DNA from 2 places in the Verrucosispora sp. WMMD703 genome. Region 1 is predicted to be linked to the other one. Evidence: riboswitches for the same ligand, from Rfam matches in the RefSeq annotation. Region 1 holds a riboswitch; the other holds the start of a gene.

Region 1 (15,367 bases):
ATGGTCCGCAGCACCTGGCGCATCGCGTCCGCTGCCTGTTGAAGATCTTCGCCCGGGATGACGATGTCTGATCTGGCCATGCGCCCGTCACGTCGGACGTCCCGCAGCGGTTCGGCGAATGTGACCTGGAACACAAGCCTCGAACCGGATCGGTGGTCCGGTCGTGAAGACCGCACCTGTCGAGCCCGATCGAAACGGAGGTGTCATCGTGTCCCGCACCCCGGTCCGCGCTCTGGCCGTCCCACTTGCCGCGGCCCTGCTCCTGGCGGGCTGCGCCGGGAACGAAGCCGCCGATCCGGCGGCGGCGCCCGTTCTCGCCGGCGGTGAGATTCAACTGGTGGACGCACCGGCCTCCAGCGCCGGCCTGACCGGCGACGGTCGCGGCGACAATGCCGTCGAAGCCAGCGCAGCATCTCCGGCGGCCGGCACGAAGCCTCCGGCGTCTGACCCGACGGTGCCCAGCCCGCAGGCCCCGGCCAAGTGGGTCCAGCTCTCCACAAACAAGGCCACCATCGGAGAGACGGTGACGGACGTAACCGGGTTCACCCTCTACGGCTTCACCCGGGACCCGGCCGAGCCGCCCGCCTCGGCATGCACCGGCACGTGCGCCGAGAGCTGGCCACCGGTACTGATCCAGGCCGGCGGCCGAGTGTTCGTCGACGGGATGAAGACCGACGACATCGGTGCGATCCGACGGCCCGATGGTGGCGTGCAGGTCACCATCGGTGGCCGGCCGGCCTACCGTTTCGGCGGCGACACGGTGCCCGGCGACCTGAATGGACAGGGCGTCGACAACGCGTGGTTCGCGTTCGGGTCCGACGGAAAGGCCATCGACGCACTGATCACCACGGCGGAGCTGAAGGCCGCGAAGCCGGACCGCACCAGCACGCTGACCGCGAAGGAAGGCAAGGACGGCCCGATCGTCGTCGACGACGACGGCGCGACGATCTACCGCTTCGACGGGGACGACACCGACCCGCCGGCCAGCAACTGCACGGGCGCGTGCGCCGCCCTGTGGCAGCCCGTGGTCGCCAGGAACGGCGGCAGGGTCAAGCTCAAGGGCATCGACGACGACCGGGTGTGGTGGCTGAGCCGCAAGGATGGGACCAAACAGGTGACGTTGGACGGATCGCCGCTCTACCGCAACGTCGCCGACAAGAGCACCGACACGATCATCACCAGTGCCGCCACCCAGGGCTGGACGGCGGCCCGATGATCCGCCGTGCCGTACTGCTGCTGCTCGCGGCGCTCACCGCCGTCCTGGCCGTACCGGCGGCCGTCTCGGCCGCTCCCGACGACGTGGTCAAGGTCGCCGTGGTGCGAAGCCCCGGACAGAACGGCGGGCGCGCCGACTCCCTGGCACAGATCGCTGAGCGAACGTTAGGTGATCCGGCCCGCGCCGCCGAGATTCTCGACCTGAACCGGTCCCGCCCGCAGAGCGACGGCGGCACCCTCACCGACTCCGGTGAGGTACGCCCTGGATGGGTTCTGCTGCTGCCGGCCGATGCGACGGGGCCTGACGTCCGGCTCGGCCGGATCGGCTCCACCGCGGCCGCCGACAGTACGCCGTTGCTCACCTGGAAGGTCGCCGCCGCGCTGCTCGGCGCGGTGATCCTGGCCCTGCTCAGCCTCCTGGTGATCTTCCGCCGCCGGCTCGTCGCCCGGCTTCGCCGACGTCGCCGCGCCTACGCCGACAACGCCCGCTGGCACCGCCAGATCCAGGAACGGATGCGTACGCGCGCGCAACTGTCCGCCGAGTTCGCCGCCGACCAGAATCGTCCCGCGCTGGCCTGGCAGGCGTCCGCCGAACTGACCGCCGATCAGGTCGAGGCGTACGCTCTGCGCGTGGACACTGGCGCGGTGACCGCCTGGGTCACCGCCGACCACACCCCCCGACCGCCCTGGCTGGCCGAGGCCGACGGTGTGTGGACGCGCCCCGTCGACGCCGACGCCGGACGGCCCACCCGGGGTGACGCGGTCACGCCGTGCCTGGTGCGGGTCGGCGGAGACGACAACGGAACCCTGTTCGTGGATCTCACCTGGCTCGACGGCGTGCTGGCGATCGGCGGATCGGCCGGGGTCGCCATCGACGTCCTGGCCAACCTCATGGCCGACCTGAGCCGCTTCCGTCCGGATCTGCCGGTGCTGTCGGTGCCGGGACTCGGCGGCCAGCCACCCGGCCTGCCACAGTCCGCGCTACGCCTGGGATCCGTCACTGAGCTGCGGATAAACGACTCTGGGCCGGAGACCGACGACGGGATGGTGCGCCTCGCCGCCCGCCGTCGTTCGCTCACCGCCCTGGCGGTGATCGCCGAGACGCCCTCGGCCGACGAGGCGGCGCATCTGCTCGCCGCCTGCGGGCCCGGCACCGGGCAGGTCGCGATCGTGCTCGGCGATCTTCCGGGCGCACGCTGGCGCTGGCACGCTGAGGCGGACGGAAAGGTCCGCCTGCCGGAGATCGGTGTGACGGCGACCGCGCCGTCCCGCTAGGCCGTCGACGGAATCTCACGCCGGTCCGAACAGGACCGCTTCAGGAAGGCTCGCGATGTCCACGACCACATTCACCGCCGCCCCGGCAGCACCGGTGCGCCGCCTCGGCCAGGCCCGGGTCGCGTACCTGCTGCTCTGGGCCTTTCTCCTGGTCAACCTGGTGATCCTCCAGGTCATGTTCGCCCATCCGAGCCGGCCGGTGCCCAACACCCTGACCGGGATCGGCCGTTTCCTCGGCCTGCATCTGGGTTTCGTGATGGCACTGCAACTGCTGCTGATCGGCCGGGTGCCGTTCCTGGAACGGCGGATCGGCATGGACAAACTCACAAACTGGCACCGCTGGACCGGGTTCGTGATCTTCTGGCTGGTCGTGCTGCATCCGACCTTCGTGATGCTCGGCTACGCACAGCTCGACCGGATCTCGTTCTTCGCCGAGATCCCGAACCTGGCCAAGCAGATGCCGGTACTACTCGGCATGATCGCCGCAGTCCTGATCGGCGTCATGGCGTTCACTTCGGTACGGATGGCCCGCCGCCGTATGTCGTACGAGACCTGGCACGCCATCCACCTGGTGGTGTACGTGGTGATCGTGCTCTCGGTGATCCACCAGATCTACGAGGGCGCCTCGTTCGCCAACAGCGACGTCACCAAGGCGTACTGGTGGGGGTTGTGGGCCTTCGCGGTCGGTTCGTTGCTGACCAACCGCCTGTTCGTGCCGCTGGTGCGCAACCTCCGGCACCGGCTGCGGGTCGTCGCGGTGGTGCCGGAGACCGACAACGCCGTCTCCGTCTACATTGCCGGCAACCGCCTGGACCGGCTGCGCGCCCGTCCCGGCCAGTTCTTCTGGTGGCGCTTCCCTGGGCACAACTCCTGGTGGCAGGTCAACCCGTGGTCGCTGTCCGCGGCACCCGACGGCCGCACGCTGCGGCTGACCGCGAAGGCGATCGGCTCCACCAGCGCCGGGCTGCGGCAGTTGCCGGTGGGCACCCGGGTCTACGCCGAGGGACCGTACGGCGCCCTCACCACCGCCGGCCGTACCCGGGAGAACACCCTGCTGATCGCCGGCGGCATCGGCATCACCCCGATCCGGGCGCTGCTGGAGGACCCGGAGCTGACCGGAGACGTCGTGGTGCTCTACCGGGCCCGCACCCCCGCCGACGCGGTGCTGATCGGTGAGCTGCGCAATCTTGTACAGGCCCGGGGTGCCCGCCTGCATCTGCTGACCGGTCGCACCGCCGACGGCAGCCAGCCGTTCAGCCCGGAGAGCCTGCGCGGCCTGGTTCCCGACATCGCCGAACGGGACGTCTACCTGTGCGGTCCCGCGGCGATGGCCACCACCGTGCAGCGCAGCCTCCGCGCGCTGCGGGTCCCGGCCCGCCAGCGGCATGTCGAGGCGTTCCGGTTGGGGGTGTGAATCTCAGCGGAGACGATCGAGCAGTTGCCGGGCACGACGGTCGACAAATGCGAGACCGAAGCGCCTGGCGGCTGCTTGCGCGTCGGTGACGAGAGATCGCGCCCGGTCGGGTTCGGTCCCGGCGAGCAGATCGGCATAGGCGATCTGGGTGCGGGCGACGAGCAGCGGGGAGCGCAGCCGCCGGTTCACGGTCAGGGCGAGGTCGTAGGCGGCCGCCGCCTCCTCGTGGTGGCCGACGGTGGCCAGTGCGAGGCCGAGCCCGTAGGCGATCGAACCCTCGGTGGTCGCGCCGGTGCTGGCGACCCGGTCGCGCCAGCCGTCGAGCAGTGGCACGAGCCGGGAGGCGGGGACGGGAAGGACGAGCCGGTGGCAGACCTCGGCCCACAGCATCAGGGAGGTCGACCAGAACTGGGGTGCGCCGCCGGCGGAGACGTCGAGGGAGTCGGTGAGCGCCCGGGCGTCGGCTGCCCGGCCGAGCTCGCACCACACGTAGGCCATGCCCGCCCGGAAGACCTGCAGCATCGGGTTCTGGTCGAGGACCTGCTCCATGGCCTCGGCCACGTCTGCCAGTCGGTCCTGGGCCCGGCGGATCTGGAAGAGCTGACCCGCGTAACCGAAGAACGCCTCGGGCTGGCCGGTTGCCACGCCGAGTTCGAGGGCGGCGGTCGCGGCGGCTTCGGCTCCCGCCAGGTCGCCGTCCAGAAAGTGGTGCATCGACGACGTCTGGGCGTTCGTCCAGCGGACGAAGGGTTCCGGACTGCGCTGGGCGAACGCGTTGCGGATGTCCTTCTCCCGGTTCATCACCTCACGGTCGCCGCGCTCAAGCGCGATCTCGTGGTGGGACATCGAGAGGATGCCGCGCAACCGCGCGTCACCGGTTCGCTCCGCGGCCGTGATGCCCGCCTGCAACAACTGCTCACGACGATCGAGGGCGTCCAGCGTGCGCAGGGCGCTTTCGGTGAGCCGTACGACGTGCGCGAGGACGTGGTCGTCGCCGGCCTCGTGGGCGAGCGTCACCGCACGGGCTGCGGCCTCTTCCAGGTCCTCGGCGGCGGTGGCATGGATCTCGATGGCGAGAATCGCGTGGAGCAGCGCACCGTCCGCCGGGTTGGGCTGCGCGGCGATCGCACGGCGCAGGATCTGGACCCGGTCCTCGTCCGTCGTCCCGAATCCGCTGACGTCGCCACGGTTGTTGGCGAGTGCGGCACGGACGAGAAGCTCGTCGTGGTCGAGTTCGATCGCGAGGCGACCGGCTTCGAGCAGCGTCTCACGGTGCGCGGGGTCGCCGGATTGACGCTGCGCGGTGCCGAGACCGACGAGGCATTCACAGCGTCGCACCGTGGGACCGGCGGGCATCAGCTCAAGGGCGTGGCGATACCAGACGACCGCCTCGTCGGGTGCCACGTGAGTCAGCGCGTAGGCGCCCGCCTGCTGCGAGTATTCCGCTGCCTTGGCGCGGTTCGCAGGTGCGACGGCATGGATCCAGTGGTGGGCGATCTCGGCGGCCTGCTCGCCCGCGTCATCGCCGACCCGACGCTCCATCGCCATCGCTACCGCCTGATGGATGAACGCCCGCGCGGTGGGTTTCAACTCCGCGTACAGCGTGTGGGCGACGATGGCGTGGGTGAACGCGAATCGCCCGGCGGCGTCGGTGACGAGAGCGTTGTCGACCGCCGGCGCCAGCCGTTCGAACGTCTGCAGTGGAGCTTCGCCGAGCAGTTCGGAGAGCAGATCGAGCTCGAAGTCCCGGCCGAGCACCGACGCGGTGTCCAACGCCCGACGCGTTCCGGATCCGAGGCGCTGGACACGGCGGCCCACGACCTCCCGGACGCTTACCGGCAGGCCCCGGGTCAGCAGCCGGGTCGGAGTCGCCCAGCGGCCGTCCTGCTGGCGGCTGATCGCCCCGGTCTCGGCGAGATGACGCAGAATCTCGGTGACGAAGAACGGGTTGCCCTCGGTCTCGGCGCGCAGCAGATCCCGCAGCGTGAGCCCGTTGTGGTCCATCTCGTGGCCGGCGATCGTCTCCAGCAGGCCGAGCATTTCGTTGTTGTCCAGACCGCGCAGGGCCAGCCGGGCCGTTCCCGGCTCGCGATGGGTGGCGGCCAGCAACACGTTCAGCGGATGCGAGGCGTCGAAGTCGGAATCGCGGAATGTGGCGATCACCAGGACCGGCGTCGTCAGTGCCCGCTCGGCGAGGTGCCGCAGCAGAGCGAGTGTCTGCATGTCCGCCCAGTGCAGATCGTCGAGCACGACGAGTACCGGTCCACTGCGTGCCGAGACGGCATCGAGTATGTCGAGGACCGAGTTGTAGAGCGCGAACCGGGCCGAATCCGATTCCAGGCTCACCGCGCTCGCGCCACCCAGCAGCGGTGCGAGCGCGTCGCGGCGGCTGTCGACGACATCGTGGGCATCGCGGTCGAGATCCGTCAGCACCTCCCGCCAGGGCTGATAGGGAATCGACAACTCTTCGTCGCAACGCCCGTAAAGCACCACCGCCTCGTGCTGCACCGAGGTCGCGAACACCGAACACAGCGTCGTCTTACCAATGCCCGCCTCGCCGCTCACCAGCACCATCCGACGCTGCCGCGAGGCGAGCGCCTCCTTCCACGCGTCCGCGAGCGTCGCGCGCTCGTGCTGCCGGCCGGTGAAGCCGAGACCTGACGACATCGCCAACCGAGCGGGTAGGGCCCGGTCATGTCCTGCCTCCGCACCGGCCGGTGTCTGCGTGACGGGCCCGATGAACTGGTAACCGCGGCGATAGACGGTACGGATCAGCCGGTGTTCCTTGCCGGCGTCGCCGATGGCCAGCCGGATGGCGCGGAGCACGGTGGTGACTGCGGCGTCGGTCACGAAGCGGTCGCCCCACACCGAGTCGAGGAGCTCTTCCTTGGAGACGACTCGGTCTCGATGCCGGATCAGGTGCAGCAGCACGTCGAAGGCCCTCGGCTCCAGCGGGACGCGCTTGCCTGTGAGCCGGAGTTCGTAGCGGGAGGTGTCAAGCTCGAACCCGTCGAAACGGTACGGAGCTCCTGCCACAGGCGGACGATATCACCCACGCCGGTCGGAGCCCGACGCGCGACTGATGGCATGATCCTTACTTCGCTCGACCGGCCGGAGACCTCGTGACTGATTTGCGCCGCCCCCCGCACGCACCGGCGTCCCGGCCGCGTGTCGGCCGCCTGCTGATCCTGCTCTTTCCGGCCACGGCGGCCATGTACGCGCTTTTCAACGGCATCTCGGCGGTCATCCTCCCGGCGCAGGTCGAGGCGGTGGACCCGGCGTCGAAGGTCGGCAACCTCGCCCTGCTCAACACGCTCGCCGCCGTCGCGACGATGGTGGCGATTCCGCTCGGTGGTGCGCTGTCCGACCGTACGCGTTCCCGCTTCGGACGTCGGACACCCTGGATCGCCGGGGCCGCGGTGGTCTCGGCTGTCGCCTGCATCCTCATGGGCTTGGCCGACAGCCTGCTGGGGCTGATCGCGACCACAATGGTGTTGTGGTTCGCGGCGAACCTCTACTCCGGCGCGATCACCGCGATCCTGCCCGACCGGGTTCCCGATGACCGCCGTGGCCTGGCTGCGGGAGTCATCGGGATGGGCACCCCGGCCGGCGTCGTGCTGGGCGTTCAGATCGCCAGCCGGGTGAGCCAACTGACCGCCTATGCCGTCATCGCCGGGGTGCTGCTGGTCACCACCGTGCTGCTGTTGGTCGGGGCCCGGGAAGGGTCGGCGCGGGGCCTGCCGCTCCCTGTGCGTGAGCGCTGGCGTCTCGGGGAGCGGCTGCGTTCGTTCTTCGCCGCCTTCGCCGCCCGCGACTTCCGGTTGGCATTCGCCAGCCGGTTCATGCTCTTCGCGTCCTACTACGTGGTCAGCGGCTACCTCTTCTACACCTTGCAGGACTACATCGGCTCCGAGAACGTGCCCGGCGGCGATGTGGCCGCTGCGGTGACCACCATGCTGACACTGAGCATCCTGGTGTGGGTGGTCGTGGCTGGCCTCACGGGCTGGATCGCGGACAAGGTGGATCGTCGGAAGATGGTCGTCGGAGTGAGCGCCCTCGGCGTCGCCGCGTCGATGACCATTCCCCTGGCGATGCCCACCTGGACCGGAATGCTGATCTACGCTGCCTGTCTGGGCGCCTCGATCGGCACCTACTTCGCGGTCGACCTGGCAGTCATGTCCCTGGTCCTGCCCGATGCCGACAGCGAGGGCCGTGACCTGGGCATCCTGCAGGTGGCCACCGGCTTGCCCCAGCTGCTGGCCGGAGCGGTGGCCGGTGCGCTGATCACCTGGTTCGGCGGTTATCCGGCGCTGTTCGTCTTCGGATCCCTGTGCGCGGTGGCATCCGGGCTGCTGATGCTAGGTATCCGCAGCATCCGGTGAGCGCGGTGCGGCGCAGAAATGCGCGGCGGACCGTAGCGGCCCGCTGCTATTTTGCCGGAGGCCGTGCCAGAGACCGAGGAGGTGATACCCGTGAACGTTTTCGACATGGGTGCTCTCCCCGCAGTCACGGTCGGGCGATAGGTCGTCCGGGAGCGCCGTCCACGAGCACTCCCGAAAGGCACGACCATGCGATTCACCTCTGCACGACACCTCGATGACGGCGTCGTCGAACGCGAGTTCACTCTCGGCGAGATCCCCGGCATCCTGTGGACATCCGCATCCGCGACACCGCCGGTCCCGCTGGTGCTGCTCGGCCACCCGCCACTCGGGCTGGGCAGGATGTACCCACGTCTGGTGGCGCGGGCTCGGCGTGCCGTGGCGGATGGGTTCGCCGCAGCCGCGATCGAGCTGCCCGGCAGCGGTGATCGGCCCCGCTGGGACGCGATCGAACAGGCCCGCGTCGACCTGCGCCGGGCGCTGGAGGCCGGCGAGCCGGTCAACGACGAGATCATCGATGCCCTCATCCTCCCGCTCGTCGACAAGGCGGTACCGGAATTTCAGGCCGCCCTGGATGCCTTCCTGTCGCTGCCCGAGATCGGCGGCCCGGTCGCGTACTCGGGGGGAGTGATCTCCGTCGGCATCCGGCTTGCGGTGGTGGAGCCGCGCATCGTGGCCGCCGGCTTCTTCGCCGGGAGTTTTGTGCCGCGCATCATGTTCGAGCAGGCCCGGAAGGTCACCATTCCGCTGCACGTGCTGTTGCAGTGGGACGACGAGGGGAACGACCGACAGGCGGCCCTCAAGCTGTTCGACGCCTTCGGCTCGAAGGAGAAGACGCTGCACGCCAACATGGGCGGACACACTGGTGTTCCCTGGTACGCAGGGGAAGGCGCGGCCGAGTTCTTCGCCCGGCATCTACGCTAGTGCGATTTCCAGGGAACGTTGGCGGTGTCGCGGCGAGGGCCAATCGGCGATCCAACGCCGCCGGTCGTCGTCTGGACCCGGTGCGGCCCGGTCAGCCGATGGATTCGGTCGACGGTCGATCGGCGCTCGGCTGAAGAAGGTCTTCGACGCCGTGCAGGAATGTCTCGGACACCAACGCGGGGTCGAAGAGGCATCCGGCTGCCATGGCGCCGTCGCGGAGCATGACGAAACGGCGTGCGGCCGGGTCCGCCGTTTCCGGGTGAACCTGCGCCATCAGCTTGCTGAGCGTGTCCAGGAACCATTGCCGGTGGGCGATTATCTCCTGGCGCACGGGGTGTTCCATGTCGGGATACTCCGCCGCGGCGTTCAGGAAGGCGCAGCCACGGAAGCCGGGGGACTGGATGTTCTGAGCTATGGAATCGGCAATGGCCAGGAGCGGGTCGACGGGTGATGAATCGTTGGCGATGGCCGCGTCGACCGTGCCGCGCTCCATCTCATGGACTTCGCGTAGGTAGGCGAGAATGAGGTCGTCTTTGCTCGGGAAGTGCCGGTAGAAGGTCGCCCGGGTCACCTTCGCCTCGGCGATGATCCGGTCGACACCGACGGAGTGGATGCCCTCCGAGTAGAAGATCCTGGTTGCCGTGGCGAGCAGCCGGAGGCGCGCCTCGGAGGGCCGATTGTCGGGTTTGCCACGTGTCATGCCCTCAACCTTAGCGAACAGAACGTTCGGTCTGAGGGAAGCGAGCGACCTCAGGGGCCAACAGCGCCACGTCGATGACGACGCGTGGCCCGATGCGGCGACGAAGGGGGCGGGCCTCCGGCGAGAGCCGTGGCGCGCGGTGGTCGCGCGATACCGAGGTGGCGGATAGAACGTTCGGTCTTGACGGTGCCGGCCGCCCCTGGCATGCTTATAGAGACAGAACGTTCGGTCTACCACCTCTCCGTTGAAAGGGTCACCCGTGACCACCATTGCTGCTTCGCCCGGTATCTCCGAGGCTGCCTCCGCGCTGCGGCGGCTGTACTTCATCCGCTTCGCGTTCGCCATCGTGTGGGCCGGGGTGACGATCGCCACCGCCAAGGAGATCGGTCCGCTCGCGGTGGCGCTGTTCGTGCTCTATCCGTTGTTCGACGTCGGTGCCGCCAGCTACGACCTTCGTTCGTCAAGGGCCACCGGCTCGCCGGCCCTGCTCTATGTGAACATCGCGGTGAGCCTCGTCGCGGCGGTAGGAGTGGGCGTCGCCGGGGCGTCCGGCGTTCCCGCGGTCCTGCGGGTCTGGGGTGCCTGGGCGATCGTCGCCGGTCTGGTCCAGTTGATCGTAGGTGTCACCCGTCGGCGGATGGGCGGCCAGTGGCCAATGATCATCAGCGGCGGCATCTCGGTGCTGGCTGGTGGCTCCTTCATCGTCGCAGCCGCCGCGGATCACCCGTCGCTGATCAACGCGGCTGGCTACGCCATTCCCGGCGCCGTCTTCTTCCTGATCGCGGCCGTCCGTCTCGGCCGTGCCGCGAAGGGAAACTGACATGACCTCACTTGAGTACGACGTCGTCGTGATCGGTGCCGGTCCGGTCGGGGAGAACGTTGCCGACCGGGTCGTGCGGGGCGGGCTGACCGCCGCCATCGTCGAGCGGGAACTGGTCGGTGGGGAGTGCTCGTACTGGGCGTGTATGCCCACCAAGGCGTTGCTGCGCAGCGCGTCCGCGTTGCGGGCGGCTCGCCAACTGCCGGGTGCTCGGGAGGCTGTGACGGGCAACCTGGATGCGGCTGCGGTGCTCGGCCGGCGCGACTCCTTCGCATCCCATTGGCGGGACGACGGGCAGGTTTCCTGGCTGGAGTCGGCCGGTATCGCCCTGCACCGTGGCCAGGGGCGGATCGCTTCCGCCCGCGTTGTCGAGGTGACCGGCGTGGACGGTGTCACGACCAGGCTGACCGCGCGGCATGCGGTGGTCGTCGCGACCGGCAGCAGCGCGCTGTTGCCGGACATTCCGGGTCTGCGCGCGGCGGCGCCGTGGTCCAGCCGCGAGGCTGCCTCGGCCGGGTCGGTTCCCCGTCGGCTCGCCATCATCGGTGGCGGCGTGGTGGCGACCGAGATGGCGACCGCCTTCGCCGCTCTGGGGTCGTCGGTGGAGGTGCTTGCCCGTGACGGTGTGCTGCCGTCGGCGGAGCCGTTCGCCAGCGAGTTGGTCACGGAGTCGTTGCGCGAGGCCGGTGTGTCGGTACGCCCCGGCGTGGAGGCCGCTTCCGTAAACCGCGACGACCGCGGAATCGTCCACATCGCAACTGTCGACGGCGAGCGGGTCGAGGCGGACGAGGTGCTGGTGGCGATCGGCCGGACGCCCAACACTCAGGACATCGGCCTCGACCGCGTGGGACTGGTGCCGGGTGCCTGGCTGGCGGTCGACGACACGCTGCGTGTGGTCGGCGGAGGCGGGTGGCTGTATGCCGCGGGTGATGTGAACCGGCGGGTGCTGCTGACCCATCAGGGCAAGTATCAGGGGCGCGCGGTGGGCGACGCGATCGTGGCCCGGGCAAAGGGGGAGAAGGTCGAGGACGGCAGGTGGGGGCGGCACGCCGTGACCGCCGATGAGCGTGCGGTGCCGCAGGTGGTGTTCAGCGACCCGGAGATCGCGTCGGTGGGGCTGACCGCGGCTGCGGCCGAGACGGCCGGACTGCGGATTCGGGTCGTGGACTACGACCTGGGGACTGTCGCCGGAGCCAGCCTGCAGGCCGACGGCTACAAGGGACATGCCCGCATGGTCGTCGACGAGGACCGAAAGGTGGTCGTCGGCTTCACCCTCGCCGGTCCGGACGTCGCGGAACTGATCCACGCTGCGACGATCGCCATCGTCGGAGAGGTCCCGCTGGACCGACTGTGGCACGCGGTGCCGGCGTACCCGACGGTCAGCGAGGTCTGGTTGCGCCTGCTGGAGACGTACGGCCGCTGACGGGGAGCCGAGCGTTCCTCCGTAGCGGTTCACGCCGGATCGAAGCGGCTCGGGTATCGCCAACGCGAGCCCGAGCCGTTGCCCCCAGAACGAACGACAAATGGAGGCTTCAATGTCCACCAAGATCACTTTCATCATCGACAACCCAGCGGACCCCGACGACTTCGAGCGTGCCTACTCGGACGTGCAGGCGACCGCGGCGAAGCTGCCGAAGCTGCGACGACTTGAGTCTGCGAAGGTGTGGCCGAAGGAGGACGGGACCGCTACCCCCGCCTACCGGACCCTCGACCTCTACTTCGACAGCTACGAAGACGCCTCCGACGCAGTCACGACGCCCGCTGCCGCTGACGTCCTCGGCACGCTCGTGGGGACGCAGGTCGCGTTCAAGGGGTTGTTCTCGGAGATTGAGCAGTCCTGACGAGCGGGCCGGGTGAGGCCATGCGGAGAGCGATTCGCGTCGAGACGTCCCGCAAGGCTGCCGTGGCACCGAGCGGAGCCTTCACTCTGCTCGGTGCCACGCGAGCACGGTGTGCCGCAGGGCCAGACGGTGCTCGCGGCGGGTCTGTGCCTCGCGGTGGCGGCGCCGGTCGCCGTCGGCCTGAGGTGGCAGCGGCGGCACCGGCCGGGCCTGGCCGCCGTCGACGGACTTGGCCGGTCTCCTACCGGCCGTCGCTTCCAGACCGCACGGTCCAGTGCGTGGTGCGTGCGGTCGTCCCGTAGTCCCGTAGGTCGGGCACTACGGGCCCAGCCGGCGGCGTGGCCCGTACGATGGCGGTGGTGCTGGTTCGTCCCGTCCGGGTGGGTGGGGCGTCGTAAGAGGGAACCCGGTGTGAATCCGGGACTGCCCCGCAGCGGTGAGTGGGAACGACCGCCGTCAACAAAGCACTGGACCGTGAGGTCTGGGAAGCGACGGCCAGTAGGCGACCTGGTGTCATGCCCGCGAGTCCGAAGACCTGCCAGTGCTGCGCACGCCGCCGGTGTGCGCCGCCGGCGGCCGCTCGGGAGGGCCAGGGCGGAAGCCGGTACCCGAGGTGTACCCGTCTTCCCCTTCCGTGTCCGCCGGACACTTCGAGGGAAGGACCCCCTTGGTGAGTACCGCATTCGGGCAGAGCACCGTGCTCGGCTATCCACGCATCGGCGTCAACCGTGAGCTGAAGAAGGCTGTCGAGGCGTACTGGGCCGGCACCATCGACGCCGAGGCGCTGGCCAACACCGCTGCCGGTCTCCGAGCGCAGGTGTGGCGGACGCTGCGCGATGCCCGTCTCGACGCGATCCCGTCGAACACCTTCTCCTACTACGACCAGATGCTCGACACAGCCGTCGCTGTCGGCGCGGTCCCGAACCGGTTCGCCCGGCTGGGCCTGTCCGCGCTGGACACCTACTTCGCCATGGCCCGCGGCGTCGACGCCGAGCCGGCGCTGGAGCTGACGAAGTGGTTCGACACCAACTACCACTACCTGGTGCCGGAGATCGCCCCGGACACCGTCTTCACGGCCAACCCGGCGAAGGCGCTGGACGAGTACGCCGAGGCCCACGACCTGGGTGTCACCACCCGCCCGGTGTTCGTCGGCCCGGCCACGTTCCTGCTGCTGGCCAAGGGAGACGATCCGTTCGCCCGGCTCGACGACCTGGTCCGGACGTACGCCCGGATTCTCGCCACCCTGGCGGACGCGGGTGTCGGCTGGGTGCAACTGGACGAACCCGCCTACGCCGCCGACCGCAGCCCCGCCGAGATCGATGCCCTCCGTCGCGCCTACACCCGACTCAGTGAACTCGCACACCGACCGCGGATCTTCGTGGCGACCTACTTCGGTGACCTTGGGGACGCGCTTCCGGCCCTGCTGGACACCCCGGTCGAAGCCGTCGGCGTGGACCTGGTCGCCGGACCGGGCAACCTGCACCGGCTCGCCGCCGCCGGCCCGCTGGGCGGCAAGACCATCGTCGCCGGCCTGGTCGACGGCCGCAACATCTGGCGTACCGACCTGCGGGCCGCCGTGACTGCCGGCGCGACGGTCGCCGGGCTCGCCGATCACGTCGCCGTCTCCTCGTCCTGCTCGCTGCTGCACGTGCCGGTCGACGTGTCCGCGGAGACGCACCTCGACCCCCGGTTGTCCGCGCGGTTGGCGTTCGCCCGGCAGAAGGTCGACGAGATCGTCGTGCTCGGCCGTGCGCTGCGCGACGGCACCACCGCGCTACCGGCGCCACTGCCGCCCACCCCGGCGGCCTGGCGTCACGACGACGTCCGCGGCCGCCTGGCCGCGCTGCGTCCCACCGACCGGCAGCGCGGTGAATACCGCAACCGGGCCGCCCGCCAGCAGGAACGACTGGGCCTGCCGGAGCTGCCGACCACCACGATCGGGTCGTTCCCGCAGACCGCCGAACTGCGCAGGGCCCGCGCCGCGCACCGGGCCGGCAGCCTTGACGACGCCGGCTACGTGGCGCGGATGCGCGCGGAGGTGGCGCAGGTCATCCGGTTGCAGGAACAGCTGGGTCTGGACGTGCTCGTGCACGGGGAACCGGAACGCAACGACATGGTGCAGTACTTCGGCGAGCAGCTCGACGGTTTCGCCGCCACGCAGCACGGCTGGGTGCAGTCGTACGGCTCCCGCTGCGTACGCCCACCGATCATCTACGGTGACGTGTCCCGCAAGGCACCGATGACCGTCGAGTGGTCCACCTACGCGCAGTCGCTCACCAGCAAACCGGTCAAGGGCATGCTCACCGGCCCGGTCACCATCCTGGCCTGGTCGTTCGTCCGTACCGACCAGCCCCTCGCGGACACCGCCGACCAGGTCGCGCTGGCGCTGCGCGACGAGTGCCGCGACCTGGAGTCCGCCGGCATCCGGGTCATCCAGGTCGACGAACCGGCACTACGCGAGACGCTGCCGCTGCGCAAGGCCGACCAGAAGGCGTACCTGGACTGGGCCGTCGGAGCGTTTCGGCTGGCCACCGGCGGCGTCGCCGACGACACCCAGATCCACACCCACCTGTGCTACTCGGAGTTCGGCGAGGTGATCCACGCCATCGACTCCCTCGACGCCGACGTCACAAGCATCGAGGCATCGCGGTCCAAGATGGAGGTGCTTGACGATCTGGCCGCGATCGGCTACGGCCGGGGTGTCGGACCCGGGGTGTGGGACATCCATTCCCCCCGGGTGCCGCCGCGCGACGAGGTGATCGAGGCACTGCGCCGGGCGGTCGCGGCCGTGCCGGCCCG
Region 2 (15,367 bases), 310 kb from region 1:
GAGACGGCGCTGTTCCGGGAGGACATGGAGGCCTTGCGGATCATCCCGCCGGCCCACTACGTCGGCGCTGTGGAGTCGATCCCGGACATCGCCGAGAAGGTGTTGGTGCTGCTCAAGGACGGTGCCGCGTACCGCCTCGACGACGGCACCGGTGACGTCTACTTCGACATCTCGGCCGCACCGAGCTTCGGCTACGAGTCCAACCTGTCCCGCGCGGAGATGCTGGAGATCTTCCCCGAGCGCGGCGGCGACCCGGACCGCGCCGGCAAGCGTGACCCGCTGGATCCGCTGCTCTGGCGCGGTGCCCGCGACGGCGAGCCGTCCTGGCCGGGCGGAGACCTCGGTCCGGGCCGGCCGGGCTGGCACATCGAGTGCGCGGTGATCGCCCTCGGCCTGCTCGGCTCCACCATCGACGTGCAGGGCGGCGGCAACGACCTGCTCTTTCCGCACCACGAGTGCTCCGCCGCGCACGCCGAGCGGTTGACCGGGGCAGCACCGTTCGCCAACCACTACGTGCACGCCGGCATGATCGGGCTGGACGGCGAGAAGATGTCCAAGTCCCGGGGCAACCTGGTCTTCGTCTCCCGGCTGCGCGCCGACCGGGTGGATCCGATGGCGGTCCGGCTGGCCCTGCTCTCCGGTCACTACCGCGCCGACCGGTCCTGGACCGACGACCTGCTCACCGCCGCCGAGGAACGGCTGGGTCGTTGGCGGCGGGCCGCCGCCGCGACCGCCGGACCGTCCGGGGCGGCGTTCCTGGCCGGCGTACGCGAACGACTCGCCGACGATCTCGACACCCCTGGTGCCCTGCGGCTGGCCGACGAGTGGGCCGAGCGGACCCTAGCCGGTGCCAGTGCCAGTGCCAGTGCCAGTGCCAGTGCCAGTGCCAGTGCCAGTGCCAGTGCCAGTGCCAGTGCCAGTGCCAGTGCCAGTGCCAGTGCCAGTGCCAGTGCCAGTGCCAGTGCCAGTGCCAGTGCCGGTGCCGCCGACGACGACCCGGCCGCACCGCGCCTCTTCGCCGAGACCGTCGACGCCCTGCTCGGCATCCGTCTCTGACAGCCCGAGCCGGCAAAGCCCCCGACGTCCCCGCCTCCCACGGTGCCCTCCCGCGCGGTGCCCCTCCCGCGCCGGGACCACTCCCGCCCCGGTGGACAACATCCCCGATGTTGCTGCCTGGCGTGCCCGGGAGGGGACAACATCGCCGATGTTGCTGCCTCGGACGCCGTAGGGCAACGTCCCCGATCCTGTTGTCGTGCGCGCCCCTCCCGGACGCCTTGAGACAGCAACTTTCCCGATGTTGCTGTCTCGGGCGCTCGGGAGGGGACAACATCGCCGATGTTGCTGCTACCTGTTCCCCGTCGGGGCGAGGGCTCCAGGGGTGGCGGACGTGAGGTGGTGGGGGTCAGCCGAGGACGAGGCCGGGGTCCGGGTCCGGCTCGGCGGTGGGGGCGGGAATCTGGTACTCCTCGGTCAGCGTGGTGACCGGGCCCGGCCAGGTGGCCTGGGCGACCTCGATGGGCCGGCGCTGCGGGTCGTACGCCACGTGCAGCAGGTGCAGCACCGGGGTGTCCGGTCGGATCTGGAGGGTCTCCGACTCCTCGCGACTGGGTTGGCGGGCGGTGATGGTGTCGGTGGCGGTCGCGTACCGGCGGCCGGTGGCCTCCTCTGCCTCCTGGTAGAGCGGCCGGCCGAACGCCTCGGCCCGCTCGAGTGTGGTGCCGGCGGTGTCGGCGGGCAGGAACCAGGAGGCGCCCACCTCGACCGGTGCGTCCTCGGTGCGGACGAGGTGGCGGCGGCAGAGCAGCTCGGTGCCGTCGGGTACGCCGAACGCATCGGCCACCTCGGGCGGCGCGGGGGAGCGGCCGACGGAGACGAGCTGCTGGCGATATCGGGCCGCCAGGTCGGTGTGGTAGCCGCGGAAGCCGCCGTAGCGGCCCCGGGATAGCCGGTTGAGTCGCCGCCGGGTGCCCCGCACGTACGTACCGGAACCGGGTTTGGTGATCAGGATGCCCTCGACCCGCAGCTGGTCGACGGCGCGTTGCACGGTCTGCTTGGCCACCCCGAACATCTCGGCGATGGCCGGGATGGACGGCAGCCGTTCGCCGGGCGCCCAGTCGCCGCGGCGGATCTGGGTCTTGAGCTGCGCGGCGATCTGCCGGTGCGGGAACTCGGCCGCCCCCGGGTTGATCTGCATCCCCGCCTCCTCATTTCAGCTAGGTTCCTAGGATGCCGTACGGGTGGTGAGCCCCGCCACCCCGACACATACTTCGAGACCCCGGGCCGACGAACGACCCGGGGTCTCGAAAGCGGAACGGGTAGCGGGTTACCAGGAACCGGCGGTGGGGCCGGCAGATCCGCCCCGGCGGCGCAGGTACTTCTCGAACTCCTGGGCGATCTCGTCCCCGGTCAACGGGGTGATGCCCGCGTCACCGACGCGTTCCTCCAGCTCGCGGACGTACTCGCCCAGCTCGGCGTCCTGCTCGGCGGCGCTGCGTACCCGCTGTTCCCACTCGGCGGCCTCCTCGGCCAGGTCGGCCATGGGCACCGGCAGATCCAGCACCTCCTCGACCCGGTGCAGCAGGGCGAGGGTGGCCTTCGGGCAGGGCGGGTTGTTGGCGTAGTGCGGCACGTGAACCCAGAACGAGACGGCGTCGACCTCGGCCCGGGTGCAGGCGTCGTGCAGCACGCCCACGATGCCGGTCGGCCCGTCGTATCGGGTCGGGGTGAGCTGGTAGCGGCGCGCGGCGTCGGCGTCGGAGGCGCTGCCGCTGATCGGCAGCGGCCGGGTGTACGGCACGTCGGCCAGCAGAGCACCGAGCAGCACCACCCGCTCGACCTCCAGGCTGTGGCAGATTTCCAGCACCTGCTCGCAGAAGGTCCGCCACCGCATGCTCGGTTCGATGCCGCGGATCAGCACCACGTCCCGCTCGGTGCCGGCGGGGCTGGCGACCGTGAACCGGGTGGTCGGCCACTCCACCCGGCGGGTGGCGCCGTCGGACATGGCAATGGTGGGCCGGCTGACCTGGAAGTCGTAGAAGTCCTCCGGGTCCAGCTCGGTGACGGGCCGGGCCTCCCACACCTGCTCCAGGTGCTCGACCGCCGCGGTGGATGCGTCCGCCGCGTCGTTCCACCCCTCGAAGGCGCAGATGGCGACCGGGGACCGCAGCACCGGCAGCCCGTCGAACTCGGTCACGCCGTCACCTCCTGCTCGTCACCGGCGGTCCGGGAGATGGTCCCGGTCGTCCGCCCACGGTGCGTGGCGGTGTCGCTGTAGTCCTTCACGTCAGTCAGCCTACGTGCCAGGCCCGGACCCGGCCCGTCGGCCGCGCCGGATGGGGCGGGCGTCGACACGGCGTAGGACCGCGCGGACACCGGTCGGCAGCGCACGTGTTGGGCAATGCGTACCAAAGCGGGCAACGTGATCCCGATGACACAATGTGGGATCGGACGGCACGCGGGGGTGCGGGCCGGTCCCACCGCACTAACCTGAGGTCGTGCGGACTTCGTTGCTCGATGCGCTGGCAGACCGGATCCTCGTCACCGACGGGGCGATGGGCACGATGCTGCAGGCTGCGGACCTGACCCTGGACGACTTCGACGGTCTGGAGGGGTGCAACGAGATTCTCAATGTCACCCGCCCGGACGTCGTACGTGGGGTGCACGAGGCGTACCTCGCGGCGGGCGCGGACTGTGTGGAGACGAACACCTTCGGCGCGAACCTGCCCAACCTCGCCGAGTACGACATCGCCGACCGGATCTGGGAGCTGTCCGAGGTGGGGGCGCGGCTGGCCCGGGAGGCCGCCGACGCGTACTCGACCCCGGAGCGGCCCCGCTGGGTGCTCGGTTCGATCGGTCCGGGTACGAAGCTGCCGACCCTCGGTCACGCCTCGTACGCCAGCCTCCGTGACGCGTACCAGCAGAACGCCGGCGGGCTGATCGCTGGCGGCGCGGACGCGTTGATCGTCGAGACCTGCCAGGACCTGCTCCAGGTCAAGGCGGCGGTGGTCGGGTCCAAGCGGGCGATGGCCGAGGCGGGCCGTACGGTGCCGATCATCTGTCACGTGGCGGTCGAGACCACCGGCACCATGCTGCTGGGCAGCGAGATCGGCGCGGCACTGACCGCCATCGAGCCGCTCGGCGTGGACCTGATCGGGTTGAACTGCTCGACTGGGCCGGCCGAGATGGGCGAACATCTGCGCTACCTGGCACAGCATTCCCGCATCCCCGTGTCGGTGATGCCCAACGCGGGTCTGCCAGTGCTCACCCCGGACGGGGCGTACTTCCCGTTGGGCCCGGACGACATGGCCGATGCGCTGGAACGGTTCGTCGCCGACTATGGCGTCGCGCTGGTGGGTGGCTGCTGCGGCACGACTCCCGAGCACATCCGGGTGCTCGCCGAGCGGCTGCGCGACGTGCGGCCGGTGGCCCGCGAGCCGCGTACCGATGCGGGGGTCTCCTCGATCTACCACCACGTGCCGTTCGCGCAGGACGCCAGCGTGCTGATGGTGGGGGAGCGGACCAACGCCAACGGCTCCAAGGCGTTCCGGGAGGCGATGCTCGCCGCCGACTGGCAGTCCTGCGTGGAGATTGCCCGGAGCCAGGCCCGTGACGGCTCGCACCTGCTGGACCTCTGCGTCGACTACGTCGGCCGGGACGGCACCACCGACATGCGTGAGCTGGCCGGCCGGTTCGCCACCGCCTCCACGTTGCCCATCATGCTGGACTCGACCGAGCCGGCGGTGATCGAGGCCGGCCTGGAGATGCTCGGCGGCCGGTGCGTGGTCAACTCGGTCAACTTCGAGGACGGCGACGGCCCGGAGTCCCGGTACGCGCGGGTGATGCCGGTGGTCGCCGAGCACGGCGCCGCCGTGGTCGCGCTGCTCATCGACGAGGAGGGTCAGGCCCGTACGGCGGAGTGGAAGGTACGGGTTGCCGGGCGGCTGATCGAGGACCTCACCGGTCGGTGGGGCATGCACCGCTCGGACATCCTCATCGACGCGCTGACCTTCCCGATCGCCACCGGTCAGGAAGAGACCCGCCGCGACGGCATCGAGACCATCGAGGCGATCCGGGAGATCGCCCGGCGCTGGCCCGGGGTGAACTTCACACTGGGCGTCTCGAACGTCTCGTTCGGACTCAACCCGGCGGCCCGGCAGGTGCTCAACTCGGTCTTCCTGCACGAATGCGTGCAGGCCGGGCTCACCTCGGCGATCGTGCACGCCAGCAAGATCCTGCCGATGTCGAAGATCCCCGACGAGCAGCGCGAGATCGCCCTCGACCTGGTCTACGACCGGCGGCGCGAGGGCTACGACCCGGTGCAGCGGTTCATCGAGATCTTCGAAGGCGTGGACGCCGCCTCGGCGCGTGCCACCCGGGCCGAGGAGTTGGCGGCCCTGCCGCTGAACGAGCGGCTCAAGCGGCGGATCATCGACGGCGAGCGTAACGGCCTGGAAGCCGACCTCGACGCGGCGATGGCGGCCGGCACCGCCCCGCTGCTCATCATCAACGACATCCTGTTGGACGGCATGAAGGTTGTCGGTGAGCTGTTCGGCTCCGGTCAGATGCAGCTGCCGTTCGTGTTGCAGTCGGCCGAGGTGATGAAGACCGCGGTGGCGTACCTCGAACCGCACATGGAGAAGGCCGACGACGGCGGCAAGGGTCGCATCGTGCTCGCCACCGTCAAGGGCGACGTGCACGACATCGGCAAGAACCTGGTCGACATCATCCTGTCCAACAACGGCTATGAGGTGGTGAACATCGGCATCAAGCAGCCGATCTCCGCCATCCTCGACGCCGCCGAGCAGCACCGCGCCGACGCCATCGGCATGTCGGGCCTGCTGGTCAAGAGCACCGTCATCATGAAGGAGAACCTGGTCGAGATGGCGTCGCGCGGGGTCGCGGAGCGCTGGCCGGTCCTGCTCGGTGGCGCGGCGCTGACCCGGGCGTACGTCGAGGACGACCTGCGGTCGATGTTCCCCGGCCAGGTGCACTACGCCCGCGACGCCTTCGAGGGGCTGTCCCTGATGGACCGGGTGATGGCCGCCAAGCGCGGCGGCGCTCCCGTGGTCGACGCCGAGCGGGAGGCGGCCCTGGCGGCCCGGCGGGCCCGTCGGGAACGGCAGCGCGCGGTTGTCGCCGAGTCGCTGCCGGAGTTGCACGACACCTCGGTACGCTCCGACGTCGCGGTCGACGTGCCGGTGCCGGTCGCACCGTTCCACGGCACCCGGGTGGTCAAGGGGGTGCCGTTGGCCGACTACGCGGCGCTGCTGGACGAGCGGGCCACCTTCATGGGCCAGTGGGGGCTGCGCGGTGCGCGCGGCGGCAAGGGCCCGTCGTACGAGGAACTGGTGGAGACCGAGGGCCGACCCCGGCTGCGCTACTGGTTGGACCGGCTGATCGCCGACCAGGTGTTGGAGGCGGCCGTGGTGTACGGCTACTTCCCGGCGTACTCGGAGGGCAACGACCTGGTCGTCCTGGACGAGAACGGGCACGCCGAGCGGGCCCGGTTCACCTTCCCCCGGCAGCGGCAGGAGCGGCGGCTCTGCCTGGCCGACTTCTTCCGCCCGCGCGGCGGCGCCCTGGACGTGGTCGCGTTGCAGCTGGTCACCGTCGGTCAGCCGGTGAGCGAGTACGCGGCGAAGCTGTTCGCCCGCAACGAGTACCGCGACTACCTGGAGGTGCACGGGCTGTCGGTGCAGCTCACCGAGGCTCTCGCCGAGTACTGGCACAAGCGGGTCCGGTCCGAGTGGAAGCTGCCCGACGGCCGTACCGTCGCCGACGACGACCCGGCCGACCTGGCCGGCCTGCTGCGCACCGACTACCGGGGCTGCCGGTACGCGTTCGGCTACCCGGCCTGCCCCGACCTGGAGGACCGGGCGAAGATCGTGGAGCTGCTCGGCGCCGAACGGATCGGTGTGCAGCTGTCGGAGGAGTTCCAGCTGATGCCGGAGCAGGCCACCGACGCCATCGTCGTCCACCACCCCGAGGCCAGCTACTTCAACGCCAAGTGACGCCCGCAGGTGCCGTGACCTGCACTTCCGGCACCTGCGGTAGGCGTTGAACCAGAACCCACCCGACGCGTCGGCAACGTCATCGTGTGGTCCACCTTCCGAGGCCGGCACCAAACCAAAGCCAAGATCAGTCACTACACCCGACATGACCCCACCGAGCCCGGAAACGGATCTCCTACTGAAGTACTAGGGCCACTGGATGGCCTCGACGACGAGTTCTGCGGAGCACGAATTATCATCGATTCGCTCGGCTCGGATGGTGAGCGATGACTTGCCCTTAGGTACGCGCAGTTCCTGTTCCTGGCTCCCAGAACCAGCCACGCCATTGCCGAGAGTTTCGCCATCGGCGAGTAGCTCCCACCGAACCTGCGCGCGGTCCGAGCAGCCATCAACGACGATGCTCAGATCTCTCTGGCGTGCCGGACCCGAGAGGGTGGCCTGTGCCTGGATTGCCTGCCCTGGCGAGTCAAGGAACCAGCGATTGGTGCAGGTGGTATGCATTGCGAAGTTCAGACCGCCGGTCGTGCATTCCTGCTGTGCTGCGTCGCCGATGGAGAACCGCATCTCGGTGCGATTAGGAACCTCAGGAAGAAGTAAGGCAGCGGTTACCGAAAATGCCGGGATGCCAAGTACCACTCCTGCCACACCGAGCCTGCGGCGCGTCTTCTTGCGCAGGATCTCCTTGGCGGTCGTACACTCGGATTCGTATGCGGCCAGGATTTCTGGCTTGTCCAGGGAGAGCGCCAACGCGCGGACAAAGGGCCTCGCCATATCCAGCGTCGATTTCATCCTAGAGGAGGTGTTCGACGCTTGTACGGCCACGATGACAGCGACCAGCGTACCTGCTATCGCCGCAAACCAGGACCCCCGTTCCAACAAGTCCAACCAGTCCGACATGGCTCTCCCTCTCCACCGCTCGGCAGTTGCAGGAAATACGAGCGAGCATAGACGAACGTCCGGCGGCACGCCGGTGCTGTTTTCGCGCTGCGCAGGCAACCCATTGCCCCATTTGCGCGTGTGCTGGCGTGCTCCCAGTTCATACACTCGCCGTACCACTTCCGGCGCGCCCACCACGACGCCAGATTGGTCGTCGCCGCACTGAACATGGCTGCGGTCACCTGCGGCGGCTGCCGCAACGTGGTCGTGCACGAGACCGGCGACCCCGACGTGATCGTGGTCGAGTACGAACTGGTCGGCACACACACGGCGACCGGGGTCACCGCCTCGGCACCGTTCATCGGGGTACTGCGGACCAGCCACGGCAAATTGGCCCAGTGGCGCGAGTATCAGCACACCCTCGCCATCGCTCAGGCCGTCGGCCAGGCGCAAGCCGGCACTCCCGAGGTGCTTCTGTGATCAGGACGCCGGCCGGAAGTCCGGGCCGTCGGATGTCGTCACCAGTTCCCAGCCGAAGGCTTCCAGGGTGATGTCGGTACGGGCACCGAAGGTGTGGACCAGTCTGGCGACCGGCCCGTCCGGCAGGCTGTCGCCGACCGTGGCGAATACCTCGACGGGGGCTTCGCCGAGCTGCTGTGCCACGATCCACGGCACTGCCAGAGCCAGCATGAAGTCCCGGTCGTCATCGGACGCCAGACATCGGGCGAGGCCGGTCGCCAGCACTGAGCGGCGTAGCAGATCGACGGAGTTCTGGCGCAATGCCAGGGTGGCGAGGCGGGCACCGTAGTGGCCGAGGGCGAGCGCGTTGGTGGGGTCGAGGGAGCGTACGAAGCTCTGCTCGATGCGTCGCGGCGCGCGGGCGAGGATCTCCTCCGCGAGTCGGTCCTGCTTCCCCGGGATTCTCTCCAGGTTGGGCTTCACCCGGCCAGGACGGCAGAACCGAGCGAGGTCAGCACTCGGCCCTGCCGAGGCGTGCGAACTCGTCGAGGGAGACGTACTTCGGTACCTCGTCGTTGTTCACGATTGCGGTGATCATGGCTGATCCTGGTTGCAGGCCGGCCAGCTCGGCCAATTCGCGGATGGTTCCGGAGCGCCGGACGGGGTGGGCGAGACCGCGCGTTCGGTGGCAAGGACAATCACGTCCGGCGGCTTGTCCGCGCACCAGGCCAGCGCGGCGAGCGGTCGGCCGTCAGCATCCACGGTGATGCCCTTGATCTCTGGCGTGCAGGCGGTCAGCGCGGTCAGCATGAGCAGTGTGGCGGCCAGGGTGGCGACGATCCGCCGTGTCCTCGCGCGCGTTCGAGCGACCATGCTCTGACGATTACAGCGCGGCGTCGACCTGCCACCTCGGTTGGGTTTCAGGACGGTGACGAAGACGCGTAGCCATCCCGCCTTCGCTGACTGAATTCGACAGGTCCGCGCGATTCGCCATCTCGCCGACACGTGCCCGGCTCATTCGGCGGTTGCTGCCGCCGCACGTCGGAGCCGAGTACCGTCGATTGTGGCGGCTCGCTGGTGTGGAGGCCAGCAGACCGCCGCATAGTCCTTCACCCGGGAGCTTCGTCATGCCGCCGAGCGCGCGCACCATCGTTGACCCACGGTTTCCCGCTGAGCTTGCCCGACTTCGACGTGTCCGTGGCCTGTCACTGCGTGATCTGGCCCGCCTCGCGTACGTCGGGAAGAGTTACGTGCACGACCTCGAGACGGGCCGGACCCGACCGTCCCGAGAACTCGCCGCGCACCTTGACGACACCCTGGAGGCCGGCGGGACGCTGGCCGCGATGGTCGTCGATGCGCCGACCGTGACCACCCCCGACGACGATGACCGCCTGGCGTACGTGCTCGCCGAACCGACCCGCCTCGACGCCGCTGCGGTGCGGCTGCTCGCCGAGGTGCTGGCCGCGCAACGCCGCCTCGACGACGTCCTGCCGGCTCCGGTGACACTGCCGGCGATGGTGGCGCAGTGGTCCACCATGCAGCAACTCGCCGAGCGGGCTGCCGGGCCGTACGCCGGCCAACTGCACGGGGTGGTGGCGGAGTGGACGCAGTTCGTCGGCTGGTTGCATGCGGAAGCCCGCAACGACGGTGAGGCGATACAGGTGCTGATCGAGGCCGCCAGGCAGGCCGACGCCGTTGACAGTGGCCCGCTCGCGGCGCAGGTGGAGAACTTCCGAGGCTACCTGGAGCGGCAGCGAGGCAACCCGCGCGGCATCGTGCGCCATTTCCTCACCGCGTACCACACACCCGGGGCGACGGCGCTGCAACGCGTCGGCGACGCGGTCCAGGCCGCCCATGGGTTTGCGCTACTCGGCGACCGGAACTCAGCGGTAGGGCTCCTCGGGGAGGCGAGCGACCTCACCGAGGCGGCCGAGCGTGAGCAGGCGCCGGTCCTGGCCTACTGGCTGACGCCCACGTTCAGCAGGATGGGTCTCGGGCTGGCCTATCTGGCGCTCGGCGACACGTCGGCCGGCATCGACAACCTGCGGGCCGGGTTGGCCGGGTTGCCGCCTGACCAGCGGGAAGCCGCATGGACGCAGGAATATCGGCAGGCACTCGCGGTCGCCACCGGCTGAGCTGTCCGTCAACCGTCCCGGACAGGGCGCCGGACGCCTCGCACCTGCCCTGAGCACCCACCGCCATCGCACGATTCTTGTGGGTGGTGGCGGTGCGCCCCCACGTACCGCCGCCCCCGTCCCGAACTTCGGTGGAGGTGATGGCGTGAGCAGGTGGCGCAGGTTCTGGTGGTGGCTGCGGCGGCGGCCGATACCGCTGGCGGACGGCGGGCAGTGGCGGGAGGCTGTCGAGCAGAAGGCCGCCCGGCAACGCCTGCTCGACCAGGCCCGGCGCAACACCCGGTGGCCGGCATGCGACGGCCGCCGAGGCGTACGGCCGGGACCGGGTGGGCCTGTCGATGTACGCGGGTGCCTTGTTGACGGCGGCGTTGGACGACCTGCCGCGTGAGGATCCCGGCGAGCTGACGACCCGGTTCCTCGCGTGGCTGCGGTGCACCTGCGGGACGGGTAGCCACGCCGGGGCGTGACCGACGATCAGCATCCCGTCGCATCCGCCGTCCTTTTCGTACGCTGGCCGGCCTGCGACCGGTCAAGCACGGACCGGCGTAGCAGGATGTGACCCACGTTGCAGGACACGCCGACACACCATCTGGTGTCTTGCGTTCGCGGGTCGCCCATATATGGTGTCACTCGTAGCTGGTTCGGCGCCCATCCGGGGCGGCCGAGGCAAGAGGGAACCCGGTGTGAATCCGGGGCTGCCCCGCAGCGGTGAGTGGGAACGACAGCCGTCACGAAGCACTGGGCTCCGGCCTGGGAAGCGACGGCCAGTAGGAGCGCGTAAGCACGCCCACGAGTCCGAAGACCTGCCAGCACGCCGCCCGCACTCGTGGGTGGCGGCCGCAGGCCGCGTGGGACGGCCGACGCCATGAACGGGCCGTGCCGCCTGCGCGGATCCCGTGGCGTCCTCCCGCGTGTCCGAGGCCCTGAGCAGACGGCGCGAGGAGAGAGACGTGACGGTCGTGCGGGAGGCGCCGGCCTCCGACGCAGGTGTGTCGGAGCAGCGCCGGCAGGTGATGCAGGTCCGCAAACGCGACGGCGCCACGGAACCGGTGGACGTCAACAAGATCGTCCGGGCGGTGGAGCGGTGGGTGACCGACCTCGACGAGGTCGATCCGCTGCGGGTGGCCACCAAGACCATCAGCGGCCTGTACGACGGTGCCACCACCGCCGAGCTGGACAAGCTGTCCATTCAGACGGCCGCCGAGCTGATCGGTACGGAGCCGCAGTACTCGAAGCTGGCGGCTAGGCTGCTGGCCGCGTACGTGGACAAGGAGGTCCGTGGGCAGCAGGTGGCCAGCTTCAGCCAGTCGATCCGCTACGCCCACGGCCTGGGGCTGATCGGAGACGCTACCGCGGAGTTCGTGGCCCGCAACGCCCGCAAGCTGGACGACGCGGTCGACCCGGACGGTGACCTGCGGTTCGAGTACTTCGGGCTGCGTACCGTCGCGGACCGTTACCTGCTGCGGCATCCGCAGACCCGCCTGGTGGTGGAGACGCCGCAGTACTGGCTGCTGCGGGTGGCCTGCGGGCTGTCGCAGACCCCGGGTGAGGCGATCGGGTTCTACCGGCTGATGTCGAGCCTGGCGTACCTGCCGAGTTCACCGACGCTGTTCAACTCGGGGACCCGGCACACCCAGATGTCGTCGTGTTTCCTGGTCGACTCGCCGCGCGACGAACTCGACTCGATCTACGAGCGTTACCACCAGGTGGCGAAGCTGTCGAAGTTCTCCGGCGGGATCGGCATCTCCTGGTCACGGGTCCGGGGACGGGGCGCGTTGATCCGGGGCACCAACGGCAGATCCAACGGCATCGTGCCGTTCCTCAAGACCCTCGACGCGGGGGTGGCGGCGGTCAACCAGGGTGGCCGGCGCAAGGGCGCGGCCTGCGTGTACCTGGAGCCGTGGCACCCGGACATCGAGGAGTTCCTGGAGTTGCGGGACAATACCGGGGAGGAGTCCCGGCGTACCCATAACCTGAACCTGGCGAACTGGATCCCGGACGAGTTCATGCGCCGGGTCGAGGCGGACGGCGACTGGTCGCTTATCGACCCGTCGGACGCGCCCGAGCTGCCGGACCTGTTCGGCGAGGCGTTCGACGAGGCGTACCGGGCGGCGGAGAAGAAGGCCGTGCGGACGGTCAAGGCCCGCGATCTCTACGGCCGGATGATGCGTACGCTCGCGCAGACCGGCAACGGTTGGATGACGTTCAAGGACGCGGCGAACCGGCTGTCCAACCAGACCGGTGCGCCCGGCAACACGATCCACCTGTCGAACCTGTGCACGGAGATCCTGGAGGTCAACAGCGACACCGAGACGGCCGTGTGCAACCTCGGGTCGGTCAACCTGGGCGCGCACGTCACCGCCGACGGTGTCGACTGGGAGAAGCTGCGCGCCACGGTACGCACGGCTGTGGTGTTCCTCGACCGGGTGATCGACATCAACTATTACCCGGCCGAGCAGACGGCGGTGTCGAACCCGCGCTGGCGCCCGGTCGGGCTCGGCCTGATGGGGCTACAGGACGCCTTGTTCACCCTGCGTCTGCCGTTCGACTCGGCACCGGCCCGGGAGTTGTCGACCCGGGTCCAGGAGGAGATCTTCCTGACCGCGCTGGAGACGTCGGCCGGGCTCGCCGAGCGGTTCGGCCCACACCCCGCGTACGCCGAAACCCGCGCCGCGAAGGGTGACTTGCATCCCGACCTGTGGGGCGCGGAGGTGACGCAGGCGTCGCGGTGGACCGCGCTGCGGGAGCAGATCGCCCGCCACGGCCTGCGCAACTCGCTGCTGGTGGCGATCGCGCCGACCGCCACGATCGCTTCGATCGCCGGGTGCTACGAGTGCATCGAGCCGCAGGTGTCCAACCTGTTCAAGCGGGAGACGATGTCCGGCGAGTTCCTCCAGATCAACACGTACCTTGTGCGGGAGTTGAAGGCGCGCGGGCTGTGGACCGCGCCGATCCGTGAGCAGATCAAGCGGGCCGAGGGGTCGGTGCAGGGCATCGCCGAGCTGCCCGAGGAGGTGCGGGAGCTGTTCCGTACCGCGTGGGAGCTGCCGCAGCGGGCGCTTGTCGACCTGGCCGCCGCCCGCGCTCCGTTCATCGACCAGTCGCAGTCGCTGAACCTGTTCCTGAGCGCGCCGACCATCGGCAAGCTCTCCTCGATGTACCTGTACGCCTGGAAGGCCGGGCTGAAGACCACCTACTACCTGCGGTCGCGTCCGGCGACCCGGATCCAGCAGGCCACCGTCGCCGTCACCCCGGCGGCCAGGCCGATCGTCGCGGTCAGCGACGACGAGGCGTTGGCCTGCTCCCTGGAAAACCCCGAGAGCTGCGAGGCGTGCCAGTGACAACTGTTTCCGAACCCGACACCGGCCAGCGGCAGATGCTGCTCGACCCCGGCATGGACCTGACCCTGCGGCCCATGCGCTACCCGCAGTTCTTCGACAGGTTCAAGGACGCCATCAAGAACACCTGGACCGTCGAGGAGGTCGACCTGCACTCCGACCTCACGGACCTGGCCAAGCTGTCCCCGGCGGAGCAGCACCTGGTGTCCCGGCTTGTCGCGTTTTTCGCCACCGGCGACACCATCGTGGCCAACAACCTCGTGCTCAACCTCTACCAGCACGTCAACTCGCCGGAGGGACGGCTCTACCTGTCCCGGCAGCTGTTCGAGGAGGCGGTGCACGTCCAGTTCTACCTGAACCTCCTGGACACCTACGTGCCGGACGAGCGGGAACGGTTCGCGGCGTTCGCGGCGGTGGAGAACATCCCGTCGATCGCCCGCAAGGCCGAGTTCTGCTTCAAATGGATCGACTCCATCTTCGAGCTGCGGGAGCTGAAGACCCGTGCGGACCGGCGGTCGTTCCTGCTGAACCTGATCTGCTTCGCCGCCTGCATCGAGGGACTGTTCTTCTACGGCGCCTTCGCCTACGTGTACTTCCTGCGGTCCCGGGGCCTGCTGCACGGCCTGGCCTCCGGCACCAACTGGGTGTTCCGGGACGAGTCGATGCACATGGCCTTCGCCTTCGACGTGGTCGACACCGTACGCGCCGAGGAGCCGGACCTCTTCGACGCCGAGATGGAGCAGCAGGTCCGGGACATGCTGGCCGAGGCCGTCGAGTGCGAGGTGCAGTTCGCCGCCGACCTGCTCGAACAGGGCGTGTCCGGGCTGTCCCTGGCCGACATGCGCGAATATCTCCAGCACGTCGCCGACCGGCGGCTGGCGCAGTTGGAGATCGCGCCGCTGTACGGGTCGAAGAACCCGTTCGCCTTCATGGAGTTGCAGGACGTGCAGGAGCTGTCCAACTTCTTCGAACGGCGAGTGTCGGCCTATCAGGTCGGAGTCACCGGCACTGTCGCCTTCGACGACGACTTCTGACGGCGGTCCGGCCACCACCACGAACCGGGTCCGGCCCGGCGCTGATCCTGCCGATCACCGCCGGGCCGGTTCACCGGCCGCCGCGAGAGCGGCGACGTCGTCGCCGGAGCGCTACCCGCTAGCGGCCCCAGCTGTGGGCGACGGCGAGTGGGTCTCCTACCCGGAAGTCGGGCGGATCGTGCATGAGGAAGTCGCGGTGGCTGATGTTCCACGCGTAGGCGCCGGCCATTCCGAACACGAGGAGGTCCCCGACGGCGATCGGGCCGCTCTCGGCGTCGCGGGCCAGCACGTCCTTGGGCGTGCAGAGCTGGCCGACGACGGTGACCGGGCCACCGTCGGTACGCGGCCCGGCACCGTCGCGGGACACGACGACGAAGGGCTGGGAGTGTCCCTTGGCCGCCGGAGTCCGCAGGTGGTGGGTGCCGCCAGCGACGATCACGAACCACTGACCCCGGGACCGCTTCACGTCGATCACCTCGGTCACGTACGACCCGCAGTAGACCGCCACGGCCCGG

What was found. Region 1 has a riboswitch for cobalamin ahead of metE (5-methyltetrahydropteroyltriglutamate--homocysteine S-methyltransferase). Riboswitches for the same ligand answer to the same signal wherever they lie in the genome.
Region 2: it holds a riboswitch for cobalamin, as region 1 does, so the genes downstream of both, ACN26Z_RS15045 (ribonucleoside-diphosphate reductase subunit alpha) here and metE (5-methyltetrahydropteroyltriglutamate--homocysteine S-methyltransferase) in region 1, are expected to answer to the same signal.

The regions. Positions count from the first base shown of each region.
Region 1 is NZ_JBMHMM010000004.1:2,840,878-2,856,244, forward strand. It holds gene ACN26Z_RS13490 (hypothetical protein) at 1-80, opposite strand, end outside; gene ACN26Z_RS13495 (hypothetical protein) at 209-1,216, shown strand; gene ACN26Z_RS13500 (hypothetical protein) at 1,213-2,490, shown strand; gene ACN26Z_RS13505 (ferric reductase-like transmembrane domain-containing protein) at 2,546-3,904, shown strand; gene ACN26Z_RS13510 (AAA family ATPase) at 3,908-6,940, opposite strand; gene ACN26Z_RS13515 (MFS transporter) at 7,027-8,286, shown strand; gene ACN26Z_RS13520 (alpha/beta hydrolase) at 8,473-9,207, shown strand; gene ACN26Z_RS13525 (TetR/AcrR family transcriptional regulator) at 9,299-9,907, opposite strand; gene ACN26Z_RS13530 (hypothetical protein) at 10,167-10,727, shown strand; gene ACN26Z_RS13535 (dihydrolipoyl dehydrogenase family protein) at 10,729-12,150, shown strand; gene ACN26Z_RS13540 (EthD family reductase) at 12,263-12,568, shown strand; cobalamin riboswitch at 12,915-13,125, shown strand; gene metE (5-methyltetrahydropteroyltriglutamate--homocysteine S-methyltransferase) at 13,239-15,367, shown strand, end outside.
Region 2 is NZ_JBMHMM010000004.1:3,148,736-3,164,102, forward strand. It holds partial or broken gene mshC (cysteine--1-D-myo-inosityl 2-amino-2-deoxy-alpha-D-glucopyranoside ligase) at 1-876, shown strand, start outside; gene ACN26Z_RS15005 (GntR family transcriptional regulator) at 1,403-2,194, opposite strand; gene ACN26Z_RS15010 (PAC2 family protein) at 2,324-3,193, opposite strand; gene metH (methionine synthase) at 3,495-7,010, shown strand; gene ACN26Z_RS15020 (hypothetical protein) at 7,197-7,907, opposite strand; gene ACN26Z_RS15025 (nuclear transport factor 2 family protein) at 8,115-8,366, shown strand; gene ACN26Z_RS15030 (hypothetical protein) at 8,367-8,828, opposite strand; gene ACN26Z_RS15035 (hypothetical protein) at 8,940-9,218, opposite strand; gene ACN26Z_RS15040 (helix-turn-helix domain-containing protein) at 9,473-10,480, shown strand; cobalamin riboswitch at 11,101-11,305, shown strand; gene ACN26Z_RS15045 (ribonucleoside-diphosphate reductase subunit alpha) at 11,431-13,821, shown strand; gene ACN26Z_RS15050 (ribonucleotide-diphosphate reductase subunit beta) at 13,857-14,852, shown strand; gene ACN26Z_RS15055 (alanine racemase) at 14,971-15,367, opposite strand, start outside.